One region of the Pseudoclavibacter sp. CFCC 14310 genome, then DNA from elsewhere that is predicted to be linked to it. Evidence: riboswitches for the same ligand, from Rfam matches in the RefSeq annotation. Region 1 holds a riboswitch; each other region holds the start of a gene.
The links. Region 1 has a riboswitch for thiamine pyrophosphate ahead of thiD (bifunctional hydroxymethylpyrimidine kinase/phosphomethylpyrimidine kinase). Riboswitches for the same ligand answer to the same signal wherever they lie in the genome.
Positions count from the first base shown of each region.

Region 2: another riboswitch for thiamine pyrophosphate. It lies ahead of F8O06_RS04335 (FAD-dependent oxidoreductase); the one in region 1 lies ahead of thiD (bifunctional hydroxymethylpyrimidine kinase/phosphomethylpyrimidine kinase).
Region 3: another riboswitch for thiamine pyrophosphate. It lies ahead of thiD (bifunctional hydroxymethylpyrimidine kinase/phosphomethylpyrimidine kinase); the one in region 1 lies ahead of thiD (bifunctional hydroxymethylpyrimidine kinase/phosphomethylpyrimidine kinase).

Region 1 is NZ_WBKC01000003.1:141,434-147,084, reverse strand. Features, by position in the region: gene F8O06_RS08095 (thiazole synthase) at 1-175, shown strand, start outside; gene moeB (molybdopterin-synthase adenylyltransferase MoeB) at 172-1,362, shown strand; gene thiD (bifunctional hydroxymethylpyrimidine kinase/phosphomethylpyrimidine kinase) at 1,394-2,257, opposite strand; TPP riboswitch at 2,248-2,343, opposite strand; gene F8O06_RS08080 (DsbA family protein) at 2,379-3,092, opposite strand; gene F8O06_RS08075 (MFS transporter) at 3,200-4,459, opposite strand; gene F8O06_RS08070 (M48 family metallopeptidase) at 4,601-5,287, shown strand; gene F8O06_RS08065 (SGNH/GDSL hydrolase family protein) at 5,323-5,651, opposite strand, start outside.
Region 2 is NZ_WBKC01000002.1:128,227-133,877, reverse strand. Features, by position in the region: gene F8O06_RS04345 (thiazole synthase) at 1-343, opposite strand, end outside; gene thiS (sulfur carrier protein ThiS) at 345-581, opposite strand; gene F8O06_RS04335 (FAD-dependent oxidoreductase) at 578-1,855, opposite strand; TPP riboswitch at 1,848-1,981, opposite strand; gene thiE (thiamine phosphate synthase) at 2,094-2,732, shown strand; gene F8O06_RS04325 (fructose bisphosphate aldolase) at 2,793-3,692, shown strand; gene ybaK (Cys-tRNA(Pro) deacylase) at 3,717-4,232, shown strand; gene F8O06_RS04315 (alpha/beta fold hydrolase) at 4,609-5,412, shown strand; gene F8O06_RS04310 (sigma-54-dependent Fis family transcriptional regulator) at 5,438-5,651, shown strand, end outside.
Region 3 is NZ_WBKC01000002.1:135,058-140,708, forward strand. Features, by position in the region: gene moeB (molybdopterin-synthase adenylyltransferase MoeB) at 1-450, shown strand, start outside; gene thiD (bifunctional hydroxymethylpyrimidine kinase/phosphomethylpyrimidine kinase) at 482-1,345, opposite strand; TPP riboswitch at 1,336-1,431, opposite strand; gene F8O06_RS04360 (DsbA family protein) at 1,467-2,180, opposite strand; gene F8O06_RS04365 (MFS transporter) at 2,288-3,547, opposite strand; gene F8O06_RS04370 (M48 family metallopeptidase) at 3,689-4,375, shown strand; gene F8O06_RS04375 (SGNH/GDSL hydrolase family protein) at 4,411-5,208, opposite strand; gene F8O06_RS04380 (DedA family protein) at 5,201-5,651, opposite strand, start outside.

The sequences.
Region 1 (5,651 bases):
GTGCGACGCGGTGCTGCTCGCCACGGCGGTGACGCGAGCGGAGCATCCGGCGGTCATGGCGCGCGCATTCCGGCACGCGGTCGTGGCTGGGCGGCTCGCCGCTCTCGGCGGGCGCATTCCGAAGAGGGCGGACGCACTGGCGTCGTCTCCTGTCGAAGGCCGGCCCGACCTGTGAGTGGCGTCGATCACATCGCATCGTTCGTCGAGAGGCTCCAGTCTCTCGACGAGCTGCCCGGGCTCACCGACGACGAGCGACGCAGGTACTCCCGCCAGCTCATTCTGCCCGGGGCAGGCGAGGCAGCGCAGCGTCGGCTGAAGGCCGCCCGTGTGCTGGTCATCGGCGCAGGCGGTCTCGGATCGCCGGTGCTGGAGTATCTGGCAGCGGCCGGCGTGGGCACGATCGGTGTCGTCGACGACGACCGGGTCGACGAGTCGAATCTGCAGCGGCAGGTCATTCACGGCGTCGACCGCATCGGCGAGCTCAAAGTGACCTCGGCGGCGCAGACGGTGGCGCGCATCAATCCGCTGGTGAACCTCGAGGCTCATGCCGTGCGGCTTGATCGAGACAATGCGCTGCGCCTGTTCGCCGAGTACGACCTCGTCGTCGACGGTGCCGACAACTTCGCCACCCGCTACCTTGTGGCAGACGCGGCAGAGATCACCGGACGACCGGTGGTCTGGGGATCGATTCTGCGCTATGAGGGACAGGTCAGCGTCTTCGGCATCGACGCGGGCTACCGCGACCTCTTTCCTGAGCCGCCAGAGCCCGGCGAGGTGCCCTCCTGCGCCGAAGGGGGAGTCTTCGGTGTGCTGCCGGGCATGATCGGAACGGTGATGGCCGGTGAGGCGATCAAGCTCATCACCGGCATCGGCGAGCCTCTGGTCAACCGTGTGCAGGTGCTGGACGCGGCAGCGGGCCGATGGCGCGAGCTGCGACTGACGGCCGACCCCGACCGGGCCAGGGTGCACGATCTCGAGGCCGACTACGTCGAGCTCTGCGGCACGCCGGGCACGGCACAGGGAACCAGTGTGACGGCTCTCGATCTGCAGTCGCTGCTGCAGCGACGAGCCGCCGGCGAGATCGACTTCGATCTCATCGATGTGCGAGAACCGGACGAGTTCGACCTCGTGCACATTCCGGGCGCGCGGCTGCTGCCGTTGGCCCGGCTGCAGCACGAGATCCGTGCCCGGGCCTTCGACGTCCCGGCCGGACGCGAGGTCATTCTGGTCTGTAAGACGGGTGCGCGCTCGACGCAGGCGCTCGAAATGCTGCGTGACTCCGGACGCACCAACGTGCGACAGGTGGTGGGCGGCACGATGGGCTGGGTGCAGACGGTCGATCCCTCGCTGCCGCGCTACTGAACCATCGCTGCGACTGGCTCGGCGTCGAGCCTCAGCGCAGGTCGACGAAGTGATCGACCGGGCCGTGACCCTGCCCGACGTGCAGAGCGTCGGCGCTGCGCAGCGCCCGGGTGAGCCAGGCCTTGACGGTGATCAGCGCGGTGGGCCAGTCGTCGCCTGCGGCGAGGCGAGTCGCCATGGCCGAAGAGAGCGTGCATCCGGTTCCGTGCGTGCAGTCGGTGTCGACGCGCGGAGCGTCGGCTTCGAAGAGCCCGTCGGGCACGGGCGACCCCTCAGGGTCAGACCGGGCGTCGACAAGCGCGTCGTGCACGCGATCGCCGACCAAATGCCCGCCTTTGACGAGCACTACGGTATCGCAGCGTGCGCTGACGAGTCGGGCCTGAGCCACGGCATCCGCCCACGTCTGTGCCTCAGACGCGTCGGCGAGCACCGCGAGCTCTGGAACGTTGGGGGTGATCAGATCGGCACTGCGGCAGAGATCTCGCACGGCCGCCTCGGCCTCTTCGGCGAGCAGGCGGTCGCCGCTGGTGGCCACCATCACCGGGTCGAGCACCACGATCGGCGGCCGCACCTCGTCAAGCCAGGCCTTCACCGTCGTGACGGTGTCGGCGTCGGCGAGCATGCCGATCTTCACGCCGTCGATCTCCACGTCGTCAGACACCGCCTCCAGCTGCTCGCGCAGAAAAGAGACCGGCGGCAGGTGCACCGAGCGCACGCCCCGGGTGTTCTGCGCCACGAGCGCGGTGACGACCGCCATGGCGTAGCCGCCCATCGCCGAGATCGATTTCAGATCGGCCTGCACCCCGGCTCCGCCGGTGGGGTCGGTGCCTGCGATGCTGAGGATGCGCGGCACGCGGATGCTCTTCGGGCGTGATGCGGCATGGTTGACGGTCATTTGGACGATCCCTTCGCTCGTGCTGACGAGAGCAGGTTCGACGGGTCTCTTCTCAGCCCTCGTTCGGGGCACCCCGTGTCACACGCCCAGAGTATACGCCTGCGACCCCGGAGGGTCAGTCTCAGCGAGCGTCGGCGCCGACCCGCGTCTGCACCTCGTGCAGCACCTCGAGCAGGGCCTCGACCGGCTGCGCACCGGAGGCGCCGAAGCGATCGTTGAACAGGAAGAACGGCACTGATGAGATGCCGAGCTCGGCGGCGCGTCGTTCGTCGGCCTGCACCTCGCCCGTATGCGAATGCGTGGTCAGCTCGCGACTGATCGATGCGACATCGAGGCCCTGCTCACCGGCGATCTCCTCGAGCGTCTCGAGACGACCGATGTGGCGACCCTCGCTGAAGTGGGCGTGAAACAGTGCCAGTGCGACTTCGCGTTCCCGGTGGTCGAGACGGGCCGCGTGCAGCAGCTCGTGGGCGAGACCGGTGTTCGACTGCTGCAGCACGTCGAAGTGGAAGTCGAGCCCGGCGTCGGCGGCGGCCACGGTCACTCGGTCGAGCTCGGTTTGGGCCTGAGACACCGTGATGCCCTTGATGTCGGCGAGGTGCTGCGCCGCGCTGCGGGCGTCTGCGTCATCTGCATCGGGGTTGAGTTCATAGCTGCGCAGACCGAGCAGCACACGGTTCTCAGGCCGCTCTTCGCTGAAGCGCTGCACCGCTGCGAGCAGATTGCTCAGCCCGATGTAGCTCCATGGGCAGGCGAGGTCGATCCAGGTCTCGACGCGGAGCGCAGGCGCTCCGTCTGACGACGACTGCTGAGCGGGCGCGGGGGAGTCTGGCATGTTCGGTCTCTCATCCATCTGAAAAGGGTGACTCCATGCTAGCGAGAGCTGCGTGCGCGCTCACGACGACCGGCCGGGCGGTGCGACCCCAGACGAGCCGGCGGGTGTCAGACCCGACCGCGACCGGAGAGCTCCGGAGGCAGGAACTTCGGCGTGAAGTGCCACAGCAGCCAGGCTCCGACGACGCCCAGACCGGCCATGACCGCGGCAGAGGCCGCGATTCCGGCGGCGGCGGCGAGGCCGGAGAGAATCAGCGGCGAACTCGCGCTGCCCGCGTCTGCGACCAGACGCCAGGCTCCCAGAAACGCCGCTGGGTGATGCTCCGGCGCCAGATCCGCGCCCATGGTCATGATGATGCCGGATCCGAGGCCGTTGGCCAGAGACATCAGGCTCGCCGTGACGAGCAGCCCCCACGGCCCGTGCACCGGCAGCAGCGCGAGGTGTGTCACCGCCAGACCGAGCAGCGTCGGCAGCACGACCCAGAGCCGCCCGAAGCGATCCATGAGCTGGCCCGACACGTAGAAGAGCGCGAGGTCGAGGGCACCCGCGATGCCCATGATCAGCGCGATGGTCTCGGTGTCTGCGCCGATGTGCGTGCCCCAGAGCGGCAGAATGACCTGGCGGCTGGATCGCAGCAGCTGCACTGCGGCGATTCCCAGCCCCATGGTCGCGAGCACGCGTCGCGAGCTGACGAGGGTCTGCCACAGCGATGGGGCGGATGCCGTGGTGTCGGAGGCGTGGGCATCGTGCGGCTGCTCTGTGGCCGGCACCTCAGACGTGGATGCCCCGGTGGGAAGGCCAGCTCGCAGCAGTGCCTCGGGGTCGGGCATCAGCACCAGCAGCACGGCGACCACGACGCTGAGCGCGATGCTGGCCACGAAAGCCGACGTGCTGCCGAACCATGCGATCAGCGGGGCGACGATCATAGGGCCGAGAAACAGTCCGCCTCTGACGGTGCCGCCGAGCACTGACATGGCACGGGCTCGATGTGAGACCGGCACGAGCTCGGTGAGCAGGGCGTGTCTGGCGAGGTTGAACGCGGCAGCGGCCATGCCGACCAGCAGCGTGCCGACCAGCAGCACGGTCACAGACGATCCCACTGCGGCAACCGCGGCGCCGGCTGCGCCGAGGGTAGCCGCCACGATCATCGTGCGCTGCTCGCCGAGACGAGCGACCATCCAGCTGCTGGGCAGATCGCCGATCACCTGACCGATCATCAGCATGCCGGCGATGAGCCCCGCGAGGGCGGTGTCGGCTCCGAGCTCGACCGCTCTGGCCGGCAGCACAGGCACCAGGCAGGCCTCAGCGGTCGCGAAGAGCAGAGCTGGAAGAAAGATCGGCACGGCATACCGACGCAGCTGATTCATCCGGCCAGTGTAGACCCGAGGAGGCTGTCGGCTCTCGGTGCGCTGAATCTCGCGTTGCTCGGGGGTCGGGGGTCAGGGGTCGGGTTCGGGATCGGTGTCGGTGTCGGTGTCGGCCGGTCAGGGTAGAGTCAGCGCGACTGAATGAGACGAGCGAGGGCAGAAGGCACCATGGTGACGCAGCGCGGCGCACACGACGAACTGCTGCAGGTCGACGACCTGGTCTGTGTGCTTCGTCGTCGCCCCGTGCGGCGCGTGAGCCTCAGAGTGGGGCGCGTGGGCGGTGCACCACAGAGTGCTCTCGGCGCGCTGAGCTCTGTGGTGCTGACGGCTCCGGCAGGCATGCGCGAGTTCGAGCTGCGGCGTTTCGTGCGCACCAATCGCAGCTGGATCGATCGCTGTCTGGCCGAAGAGCGGCGGCGAGACATCGCGGTTCCGCAGCTCGACTGGTCTGAAGAGCAGATCGCATGGGCGAAGGCCCGACTGGCGGAGCTCGTGCCTGCTCTGATCGCATCGTGGACCCGGCGTCTCGATCTGCCGCGGCCGACGTGGACGCCGCGTCTCATGCGCACGCGCTGGGGAAGCTGCACGCCTGCAACCCGACGCATTCGCTTCAGCCTCGAACTGGCTCGCTACGATGACGCCTTTGTCGAGTACGTCGTGGTGCACGAACTCGTGCATCTGCGAGTGCACAACCACGGTGCCGAGTTCCAGGCCATGATGAGTGCCGCGCTGCCGGCGTGGCGTCGTCTGCGGGCCGCGCTCGGGCATCCGCGCGCTGACATGCTCGCACCCGGTGGCCGCGAGTGCAGGGCGCAGGAACCCGCCTGACCGCGCGTTCGCAGGCACGGCGCGACAGATGAGGCCTACTCTGAGTCGTCTGTCGGATGCACCGGGTGGTCGAGTTTGGCATGACGACCGTCTGCCGACGAGCGCCCGGTCAGCCGCCGCATCGCCCACGGCCAGAGATACTCTCTGGCCCATTGGACGTCGGCCGAGGTGACGTGCCAGCGACCGACAGGCGGCCCGGCCACATGCTCGGGGCTGAGATCGTGTTCGACACCGAGCGTCTCGAGCACGCGAATGGCCATCAGATGGTGGCCGAGGGGCGAAAGATGCAGACGATCCGGCGCCCAGCGGCTGGGGTCATGGAGTGCGCGCAGCCCCCATTGGTCCACGACCAGCGCACCCCGGC
Region 2 (5,651 bases), on a different contig from region 1:
CGGGCAGCAGCGTCTGGTCGTCAGCGATGACCTCGAGCTTCACCAGGTTCGTCTCGAGCGCCTCGCGCGCAAGCTGAGCGGTGAGAACGGCCTCACGCGCGGTGAAGCAGCCGGCCGTGTTGGGCAGCACCTCGATGTCGTTGCGCCGCAGGATGTCGAACAGGCTCGGCCCAGCCGAAGGGGTGTGCCGTCGCATCGCGACCGTCGTCAGCTCGGTGCCGCTGGCCAGCAGTGCCTGTTCCAGCCCGTCGAGGCTGGGTGCGCCGCCGGTGCCCATGATCAGCCGCGAACGGTACGATCGCCCTGCGACCTCGAAGAGATCGTCATCGTCGTGGTCAGCCATCTCAGCCTCCTTGTTTCGCGGTCACGAGTTCGATGCGGGCCTGCGGTGTGAGCACCGTCTGCGCCCAGCGGCCGCGCGGCACGATCGTCTCGTCTACGGCCACCGCGACGCCGAGCCGCGAGCCGTCGGCGGGTCGGCCGTCGGCGGCGAGCGGGGTGCCGGTTCGTTCGGCCACGAGGGCGAGCACCGAGTCGGCCTCGGTCTCGACGGCCTCGCCGTTCAGAATGATCTGTGTCATGCGGATGCTCCTGTGGTGGTCTCGGATCGATCGTCTGACGAGAAGCGCCAGGGGTCGAACGCCTGCCAGTCGGATGCTGCGGCGGTGCCGTCGACGAGATCGGAGATCACGACGGCGTTCTGAGCGCTGAGCAGGATGCCATGGCGGTGGGTGCCGGTGTTGGCGAGCAGCCCGTCGGCGACTCGGCCGAGCAGAGGCGCGTTGTCCGGTGTGCCGGGGCGGGCACGAGCAGTGGCCTCGATGAGTTCGAGGTCGTCGACCGCCGGCAGCAGCTCGTGGGCGTCGCGAAGCAGCTGCAGCACGCTGCCTGCGAGCACGGCGTCTCGAGCGTCTTCGCGTTCGGTCGCCCCGATCACGACCGTTCCGTCTTCGCGCGGCACGATGTAGACGCTGCGGCCGTGGACGAGGCCGCGGATCGTGTGGGTGGTGAGCGGGCGCAGCTGCTCCGGAGTGCGCAGACGCAGCACGTCGCCGTGCACCGGGCGGATCGGCCAGACCAGACCTCGCGGCAGGCCGCCGAGCCTCGGGCTCTCCAAACCGTTGGCCACCACGACTTCGTCTGCCTCGATGACCTGTTGCGCCGACACGCTCGGGGTCGGGCTCGCCGGCGGCACGTCGGCCACGACCTCGCTCGACGGCCACGCGGGCTGTTCGTCGAAGCGATGGGTGACTGGTCCTTCTCGACGTTCGCTCGGTTCGAGGCGAACGCCGATCACCCGCTCGTCTCGCCAGAGAAGCTCCACGGCGCGTTCCGGCACCACATGCACGTCGTCGCACACTTCGAGGGCCGATATATAGGCCCCGGCGAGGCGTCTCGGGGTGATCTGGTGGTCGTCGCGGGCCAGGAACGCCCCGCTGATGCCCGGGCCGAGCAGCGGCTCAAGCGCACGGGCCTCTCGTGAGGTGAGATCCTGCACGTCGAGCCCGAGTTCGAGCTGCTGGGCGCGCAGGCTTCGCAGCAGCTCGCGATCGGCGGCGTCGGCGGTGGCGACGATGGTCGGCGTCGACCGGTAGCCGGTGCCGACCACCGTCGCCTGGTCCAGCTCGGCGACGATCTGCGGGTAGAGACGCGCGGCCGGCACGGAGAGCGCGAGCAGACTCTCTTCTTCGAAGGCGTACTCGCTCACGGCGGCGAGCATCCCGGCCGCCGCATGACTCGCGCCCGAAGCGGGCGCCGGATCGACGATCGTCACCGCGTGACCGCGCTGATGCAGTCGCCACGCGGTCGCCAGGCCGACGACGCCGGCACCGATGACGATGACATGCTTGTTCATTCTGCTCGCTTCCTACGCCGGTATGATCCGGATCAGGTCGACGGTCTGCACACGATCACCGGCCTGTTTCGGCCTGGTGAATCGCGCGCACTCTCAGCCGAGTTCTCGGCTCCCGTGCTCATGTGGGGCAATTGTACCGCCCGGTTCGTACACTGGACGCATGATCGTCAAGTCTCAGCACGCTGACCGCTCCACCGACCCGCACGCCACACCTCGCACCCGAGAATGGCGACTGAGCATGCTGCAGCAGGCGCAGCTGTATCTGTGCACCGACGCCAGACTGGGCACCGGAGACTTCGACGAGTTCGTGGACGCCGCCTACCGCGGAGGCGTCGACATCATTCAGCTGCGCGACAAGCATCTCGACGCTGGTGATGAGCTGGAGTACTTCGAGCTGCTCGCGGCTGCGGCGCGCCGACATGGGCGACTCTTCGCCGCCAACGACCGAGCCGACGTCGCCACGCTGACCGGCGCCGACATCCTGCACGTCGGGCAGCGCGACCTCAGCGTCGCCGACGCTCGTTCGCTGCTGCCGGAGGGCACGCTCGTCGGCCTGTCGACGCATTCCCGAGTGCAGGCCGAGCAGGCGCGTCTGGGCGATCCTGACTATTACTGCATCGGGCCGGTCTGGCGCACTCCCACGAAACCGGGTCGGGCCCCGGTCACCCTCGACGCCGTACGACAGGTGCATACGCAGAGCCGTGGCGATGCCAAGCCGTGGTTCGCCATCGGCGGCGTCAACGCCGAGACCCTGGAGCAGGTGCTCGACGCCGGGGCGAACCGCATCGTGGTCGTACGTGCGATCACCCAGGCCGACGACCCCGAGGCCGCCGCTCGCGAGCTGCGCTCAGCGCTGCCCGAGCTCGCCACAGCGTGAGATAATGTTCGTCGTGTCGCACGACGGCACCCTGCTGACCAAACAAAGAAAGCGGTGACCATGTCATCAGTGTTCGATGCACAGTACGAGCGGTTCTCGACCGGTGCCGGCTTCCTGGCCGCGCTCGATCAGTCCGGAGGCAGCACGCCCAAGGCGCTGCGTCTCTACGGAGTGGACGAATCGCAGTACCGCAATGAGACCGAGATGTTCGACCTCATTCACGAGCTGCGCACTCGCATCATCACCAGCCCTGCTTTCACCAGCGAGCGTGTGCTCGGCGCGATTCTCTTCGAGCAGACGGTCGACCGTGAGATCAACGAGGCCCCGAGCGCGAAGTATCTCTGGAACGAGCTGGGCATCGTGCCGTTCCTGAAGATCGACAAAGGGCTCGCCGAGCTCAAAGACGGCGTGCAGGTGCTCAAGCCGATCCCGACGCTGCAGCAGCAGCTCGACAAGGCGAACGCGAACGAGGTCTTCGGCACGAAAGAGCGCTCGCTGATCAAACAGGCCAACGAGTCGGGCATCATCGCCGTCGTCGACCAGCAGTTCGAGCTGGCCGATCAGGTGCTCGACGCCGGGCTCGTGCCGATCATCGAGCCCGAGGTCGACATCACTGCAGCAGACAAGGCCGATTCCGAGTCGATTCTGCGCGATCAGATTCTGCAGCACCTCGATGCGCTGCCCGAGGGGCGCAACGTGACCCTCAAGCTCTCACTGCCCACCGAGGCCGGCTTCTACTCCGCTCTCGTCGACCACGACCGCGTCGTGCGCGTCGTCGCCCTCTCAGGTGGCTACAGCCGAGACGAGGCCAACGCGCTGCTGGCCAAGAATCCGGGAGTCATCGCCAGCTTCAGCCGCGCCCTCACCGAGGGTCTCACGGCGCAGCAGAGCGACGACGAGTTCAACCAGACGCTCGACGCCGCCATCGAGAGCATCTACCAGGCGTCGATCGCCGGCTGAAACACGCGAAAGAGATCGACACAGATGGCAGCGCACAGAGGGCACGGGTCGGCCACGCCGGCGACCCGTGCCCTCGACCGTGCCGGGGTGGCCTATCAGCTGCACGGCTTCGAGCATGACCCCGATGACCGACACTTCGGTGACGAAGCCGTCGACAAGCTCGACCTGCCGGCCGACCGCATCTTCAAGACGCTGGTCGTCGAGATCGACGGTGCTGCATCGCGCAGTCAGGATCTCGCCGTGGGCGTCGTGAGCCTGGATGCGCGACTCGATCTCAAGGCCATGGCGCACGCGCTGGGAGTCAAGCGGTGCCACATGGCCGATCCTCAGCTGGCGCAGCGCCGCACCGGCTATGTGGTCGGCGGCATCAGTCCGCTCGGGCAGAAGAGTCGCCTGCCCATCTTCGTCGACGAGGGCGCCCGCTCCATCGAGACCATGGTGGTCTCCGGCGGTCAGCGTGGGCTTGACGTCGAGCTGACGCCAGACGACCTCTGCAGCGTCACCGGGGCACGCTACGCCCCCATCGCCAAACGCGACTGAGCGGCGCCGGGCGCAGAGAACCGGTGGCGGCATCCACGCTGTGAGACACCACCACCGGTGTGAGAGTTCAGGTCAGCTCTCAGAGACGGCAGCCGAATCGTTGTGCTTCGATCCAGCGCGACGACGCGTGCCGAGCTCTCCGTCGACTTGGTCGGCGAAGTCGGTGCTCTGTGCAGTCATCGGGGACTCATCCTGCCAGATCTGTTCGAGATCAGCATCGAGCCCAGCTTCCTTCCGGGCCCTTCGCCCGGGATCCTTCTCTCGGTTCGTGCTCATGCCTGCAGTCTAAGCCGAGCACGAGCGGCTCACCTCGGAACCACGAGATGATATATCGACCCGCCGAAGGCCGATCGAGCGCATGAGGTACTCTCCACACATGCAGTCGTTCACCGTGCACTCATCGCTCGACGGCGTCGAACTGCGCTGCCGCCGTTTCAGCGCGACGGCAGCGACCGACCTGGCTCCAGTCATCATGCTGCACGGCACCGCGCTGTCGCAGTCCGTTTGGCGCGGCATGGGCTGGATCGACCCGGTTCTGCCGGCCCGCGACGTGCTCACCATGGATCTCCGCGGTCACGGCCGCAGCGGCAGACCGCACGACGCGACGGCCTACGACATGCACCACTTCGTCACAGACGTCTGCGATGTGCTCGACGCCGCTCAGATTCCCCAGGCGGCAGTCGTGGGCTATTCTCTCGGCGGTCGCATCATGTTCTCACTCGCTGCAGACCACCCCGCACGAGTCTCGACGATGGTGAGCGTGGCGGGATCGCCGCAGAACTCCCCCGGCGCATTCGATCGGGTCTTCTTTCCCGGCATCGTCGAGACGCTGCGACAGGGGTCTATGGAGCTGTTCATCGAGCGCTGGGAGCAGCATCTCGGCCGCCCACTCTCGGCTTCGACCGTTCTGGCCATGCGGATGAACGACCCGCTCGCCCTCGCCGCCTACATGACCGCGGCCGACGGAGATCGCGGCGTGCCGACCCACGTGCTCTCCACGATGCGCATGCCGACGCTGCTTCTGGCCGGCTGTGCGGATGCCGAACGCGAGCAGGCTGCCCGGCTGGCGGCCGCAAACCTGCCGAACGCCCGCATCCGCCTGCTCCCGGGGGTCACGCACAGCGGAATCCTGCGTTCGCCGACAGCGTGCCAGGCGACCGCAGACTTCCTCGCTCGCTGACAGATTCATCGCATAGACTGCACCCGTGTCAGTTCCGTCGCCTCTCATGCCCAAAGGCCTCTCTGGGGCCGTCCGGGCCCGCGAGCGGCTGATCACCTCCGGCGCCGTCGACGACGCGCTGCTGCGCCCTGAGATCGCCGACTCCTGGCGCCGCTGCCGCGAGGCCGATGTCTCGGCGCACGACCTGCAGCAGCTCACGCCGATCAGCAGCGTGGCTCAGACACCATTGGCCCGGCACT
Region 3 (5,651 bases), on a different contig from region 1:
GCGGGCCGATGGCGCGAGCTGCGACTGACGGCCGACCCCGACCGGGCCAGGGTGCACGATCTCGAGGCCGACTACGTCGAGCTCTGCGGCACGCCGGGCACGGCACAGGGAACCAGTGTGACGGCTCTCGATCTGCAGTCGCTGCTGCAGCGACGAGCCGCCGGCGAGATCGACTTCGATCTCATCGATGTGCGAGAACCGGACGAGTTCGACCTCGTGCACATTCCGGGCGCGCGGCTGCTGCCGTTGGCCCGGCTGCAGCACGAGATCCGTGCCCGGGCCTTCGACGTCCCGGCCGGACGCGAGGTCATTCTGGTCTGTAAGACGGGTGCGCGCTCGACGCAGGCGCTCGAAATGCTGCGTGACTCCGGACGCACCAACGTGCGACAGGTGGTGGGCGGCACGATGGGCTGGGTGCAGACGGTCGATCCCTCGCTGCCGCGCTACTGAACCATCGCTGCGACTGGCTCGGCGTCGAGCCTCAGCGCAGGTCGACGAAGTGATCGACCGGGCCGTGACCCTGCCCGACGTGCAGAGCGTCGGCGCTGCGCAGCGCCCGGGTGAGCCAGGCCTTGACGGTGATCAGCGCGGTGGGCCAGTCGTCGCCTGCGGCGAGGCGAGTCGCCATGGCCGAAGAGAGCGTGCATCCGGTTCCGTGCGTGCAGTCGGTGTCGACGCGCGGAGCGTCGGCTTCGAAGAGCCCGTCGGGCACGGGCGACCCCTCAGGGTCAGACCGGGCGTCGACAAGCGCGTCGTGCACGCGATCGCCGACCAAATGCCCGCCTTTGACGAGCACTACGGTATCGCAGCGTGCGCTGACGAGTCGGGCCTGAGCCACGGCATCCGCCCACGTCTGTGCCTCAGACGCGTCGGCGAGCACCGCGAGCTCTGGAACGTTGGGGGTGATCAGATCGGCACTGCGGCAGAGATCTCGCACGGCCGCCTCGGCCTCTTCGGCGAGCAGGCGGTCGCCGCTGGTGGCCACCATCACCGGGTCGAGCACCACGATCGGCGGCCGCACCTCGTCAAGCCAGGCCTTCACCGTCGTGACGGTGTCGGCGTCGGCGAGCATGCCGATCTTCACGCCGTCGATCTCCACGTCGTCAGACACCGCCTCCAGCTGCTCGCGCAGAAAAGAGACCGGCGGCAGGTGCACCGAGCGCACGCCCCGGGTGTTCTGCGCCACGAGCGCGGTGACGACCGCCATGGCGTAGCCGCCCATCGCCGAGATCGATTTCAGATCGGCCTGCACCCCGGCTCCGCCGGTGGGGTCGGTGCCTGCGATGCTGAGGATGCGCGGCACGCGGATGCTCTTCGGGCGTGATGCGGCATGGTTGACGGTCATTTGGACGATCCCTTCGCTCGTGCTGACGAGAGCAGGTTCGACGGGTCTCTTCTCAGCCCTCGTTCGGGGCACCCCGTGTCACACGCCCAGAGTATACGCCTGCGACCCCGGAGGGTCAGTCTCAGCGAGCGTCGGCGCCGACCCGCGTCTGCACCTCGTGCAGCACCTCGAGCAGGGCCTCGACCGGCTGCGCACCGGAGGCGCCGAAGCGATCGTTGAACAGGAAGAACGGCACTGATGAGATGCCGAGCTCGGCGGCGCGTCGTTCGTCGGCCTGCACCTCGCCCGTATGCGAATGCGTGGTCAGCTCGCGACTGATCGATGCGACATCGAGGCCCTGCTCACCGGCGATCTCCTCGAGCGTCTCGAGACGACCGATGTGGCGACCCTCGCTGAAGTGGGCGTGAAACAGTGCCAGTGCGACTTCGCGTTCCCGGTGGTCGAGACGGGCCGCGTGCAGCAGCTCGTGGGCGAGACCGGTGTTCGACTGCTGCAGCACGTCGAAGTGGAAGTCGAGCCCGGCGTCGGCGGCGGCCACGGTCACTCGGTCGAGCTCGGTTTGGGCCTGAGACACCGTGATGCCCTTGATGTCGGCGAGGTGCTGCGCCGCGCTGCGGGCGTCTGCGTCATCTGCATCGGGGTTGAGTTCATAGCTGCGCAGACCGAGCAGCACACGGTTCTCAGGCCGCTCTTCGCTGAAGCGCTGCACCGCTGCGAGCAGATTGCTCAGCCCGATGTAGCTCCATGGGCAGGCGAGGTCGATCCAGGTCTCGACGCGGAGCGCAGGCGCTCCGTCTGACGACGACTGCTGAGCGGGCGCGGGGGAGTCTGGCATGTTCGGTCTCTCATCCATCTGAAAAGGGTGACTCCATGCTAGCGAGAGCTGCGTGCGCGCTCACGACGACCGGCCGGGCGGTGCGACCCCAGACGAGCCGGCGGGTGTCAGACCCGACCGCGACCGGAGAGCTCCGGAGGCAGGAACTTCGGCGTGAAGTGCCACAGCAGCCAGGCTCCGACGACGCCCAGACCGGCCATGACCGCGGCAGAGGCCGCGATTCCGGCGGCGGCGGCGAGGCCGGAGAGAATCAGCGGCGAACTCGCGCTGCCCGCGTCTGCGACCAGACGCCAGGCTCCCAGAAACGCCGCTGGGTGATGCTCCGGCGCCAGATCCGCGCCCATGGTCATGATGATGCCGGATCCGAGGCCGTTGGCCAGAGACATCAGGCTCGCCGTGACGAGCAGCCCCCACGGCCCGTGCACCGGCAGCAGCGCGAGGTGTGTCACCGCCAGACCGAGCAGCGTCGGCAGCACGACCCAGAGCCGCCCGAAGCGATCCATGAGCTGGCCCGACACGTAGAAGAGCGCGAGGTCGAGGGCACCCGCGATGCCCATGATCAGCGCGATGGTCTCGGTGTCTGCGCCGATGTGCGTGCCCCAGAGCGGCAGAATGACCTGGCGGCTGGATCGCAGCAGCTGCACTGCGGCGATTCCCAGCCCCATGGTCGCGAGCACGCGTCGCGAGCTGACGAGGGTCTGCCACAGCGATGGGGCGGATGCCGTGGTGTCGGAGGCGTGGGCATCGTGCGGCTGCTCTGTGGCCGGCACCTCAGACGTGGATGCCCCGGTGGGAAGGCCAGCTCGCAGCAGTGCCTCGGGGTCGGGCATCAGCACCAGCAGCACGGCGACCACGACGCTGAGCGCGATGCTGGCCACGAAAGCCGACGTGCTGCCGAACCATGCGATCAGCGGGGCGACGATCATAGGGCCGAGAAACAGTCCGCCTCTGACGGTGCCGCCGAGCACTGACATGGCACGGGCTCGATGTGAGACCGGCACGAGCTCGGTGAGCAGGGCGTGTCTGGCGAGGTTGAACGCGGCAGCGGCCATGCCGACCAGCAGCGTGCCGACCAGCAGCACGGTCACAGACGATCCCACTGCGGCAACCGCGGCGCCGGCTGCGCCGAGGGTAGCCGCCACGATCATCGTGCGCTGCTCGCCGAGACGAGCGACCATCCAGCTGCTGGGCAGATCGCCGATCACCTGACCGATCATCAGCATGCCGGCGATGAGCCCCGCGAGGGCGGTGTCGGCTCCGAGCTCGACCGCTCTGGCCGGCAGCACAGGCACCAGGCAGGCCTCAGCGGTCGCGAAGAGCAGAGCTGGAAGAAAGATCGGCACGGCATACCGACGCAGCTGATTCATCCGGCCAGTGTAGACCCGAGGAGGCTGTCGGCTCTCGGTGCGCTGAATCTCGCGTTGCTCGGGGGTCGGGGGTCAGGGGTCGGGTTCGGGATCGGTGTCGGTGTCGGTGTCGGCCGGTCAGGGTAGAGTCAGCGCGACTGAATGAGACGAGCGAGGGCAGAAGGCACCATGGTGACGCAGCGCGGCGCACACGACGAACTGCTGCAGGTCGACGACCTGGTCTGTGTGCTTCGTCGTCGCCCCGTGCGGCGCGTGAGCCTCAGAGTGGGGCGCGTGGGCGGTGCACCACAGAGTGCTCTCGGCGCGCTGAGCTCTGTGGTGCTGACGGCTCCGGCAGGCATGCGCGAGTTCGAGCTGCGGCGTTTCGTGCGCACCAATCGCAGCTGGATCGATCGCTGTCTGGCCGAAGAGCGGCGGCGAGACATCGCGGTTCCGCAGCTCGACTGGTCTGAAGAGCAGATCGCATGGGCGAAGGCCCGACTGGCGGAGCTCGTGCCTGCTCTGATCGCATCGTGGACCCGGCGTCTCGATCTGCCGCGGCCGACGTGGACGCCGCGTCTCATGCGCACGCGCTGGGGAAGCTGCACGCCTGCAACCCGACGCATTCGCTTCAGCCTCGAACTGGCTCGCTACGATGACGCCTTTGTCGAGTACGTCGTGGTGCACGAACTCGTGCATCTGCGAGTGCACAACCACGGTGCCGAGTTCCAGGCCATGATGAGTGCCGCGCTGCCGGCGTGGCGTCGTCTGCGGGCCGCGCTCGGGCATCCGCGCGCTGACATGCTCGCACCCGGTGGCCGCGAGTGCAGGGCGCAGGAACCCGCCTGACCGCGCGTTCGCAGGCACGGCGCGACAGATGAGGCCTACTCTGAGTCGTCTGTCGGATGCACCGGGTGGTCGAGTTTGGCATGACGACCGTCTGCCGACGAGCGCCCGGTCAGCCGCCGCATCGCCCACGGCCAGAGATACTCTCTGGCCCATTGGACGTCGGCCGAGGTGACGTGCCAGCGACCGACAGGCGGCCCGGCCACATGCTCGGGGCTGAGATCGTGTTCGACACCGAGCGTCTCGAGCACGCGAATGGCCATCAGATGGTGGCCGAGGGGCGAAAGATGCAGACGATCCGGCGCCCAGCGGCTGGGGTCATGGAGTGCGCGCAGCCCCCATTGGTCCACGACCAGCGCACCCCGGCGTGCGGCGCTGGCGCGCATGTTCTCGTTGTAGATGGCGACCTTGCCGCGAATCAGAGCGAAGGCGGGCATGGTGCGCAGATCGGGGCCGGTGAAGATCAGCACGGTCGCACCGGTGGCGGTCAGCCGTGCCAGAGAGCGATCGAAGATGGCGGCCACACGGTCGGGGTCGCTGCCAGGGCGCAGAATGTCGTTGCCTCCGGCGCAGAACGTGATGAGATCCGGCCGCATCGCGATGGCCCGGTCGACCTGCTCGCGAACGATCGGCTGAATGAGCTTGCCGCGCACGGCGAGGTTGGCGTATTCGAACGTGGGAGACTGCCTGGCCAGAACTTCGGCTGCTCGGTCGGCCCAGCCTCGTACGCCGCCCGGAGCCTGCGGGTCTTCGTCTCCGACGCCTTCGGTGAAACTGTCGCCGATGGCGACGAAACGCTGAAAACGCATGGTGGCGGGCGTTGAGAGCTCACTCATGCAGACTCCTTTCGTTGTTGGCCGCAGGCGCCGGTGCCGGTGACCGCCACTCGTCGGTGCGGCGGCGCATGGCATCCTCTCGAATGCGAGCGCGCAGCACCCGCCGGCGGTGTCGCTGCCAGCGTTTGACCGACCAATCGATGATCACGCCCAGCGAGAGCGCGATGGCGATGGCGAGGACGGCGGCGAGAAACGGCGACTGCTTGGCCCATGCTCCGGCGAGCAGTCCGATGAGCACCGAGTACACCGACCAGCTGGCTCCGGCGAGCAGACTGAGCGGGGCGAACCGGCGCCAGGGAAAGTCCGTGGCTCCGGCGGTCATATTGACGACGACGCGCCCGACGGGAATGTAGCGGGCGGCGAGTATGAGAACGGCCGGACGGCGGTGCAGCGTGTGGCGCGCGGTCTGGATGAGCCGCTGCATGCGCGGACGGGCCGCCCAG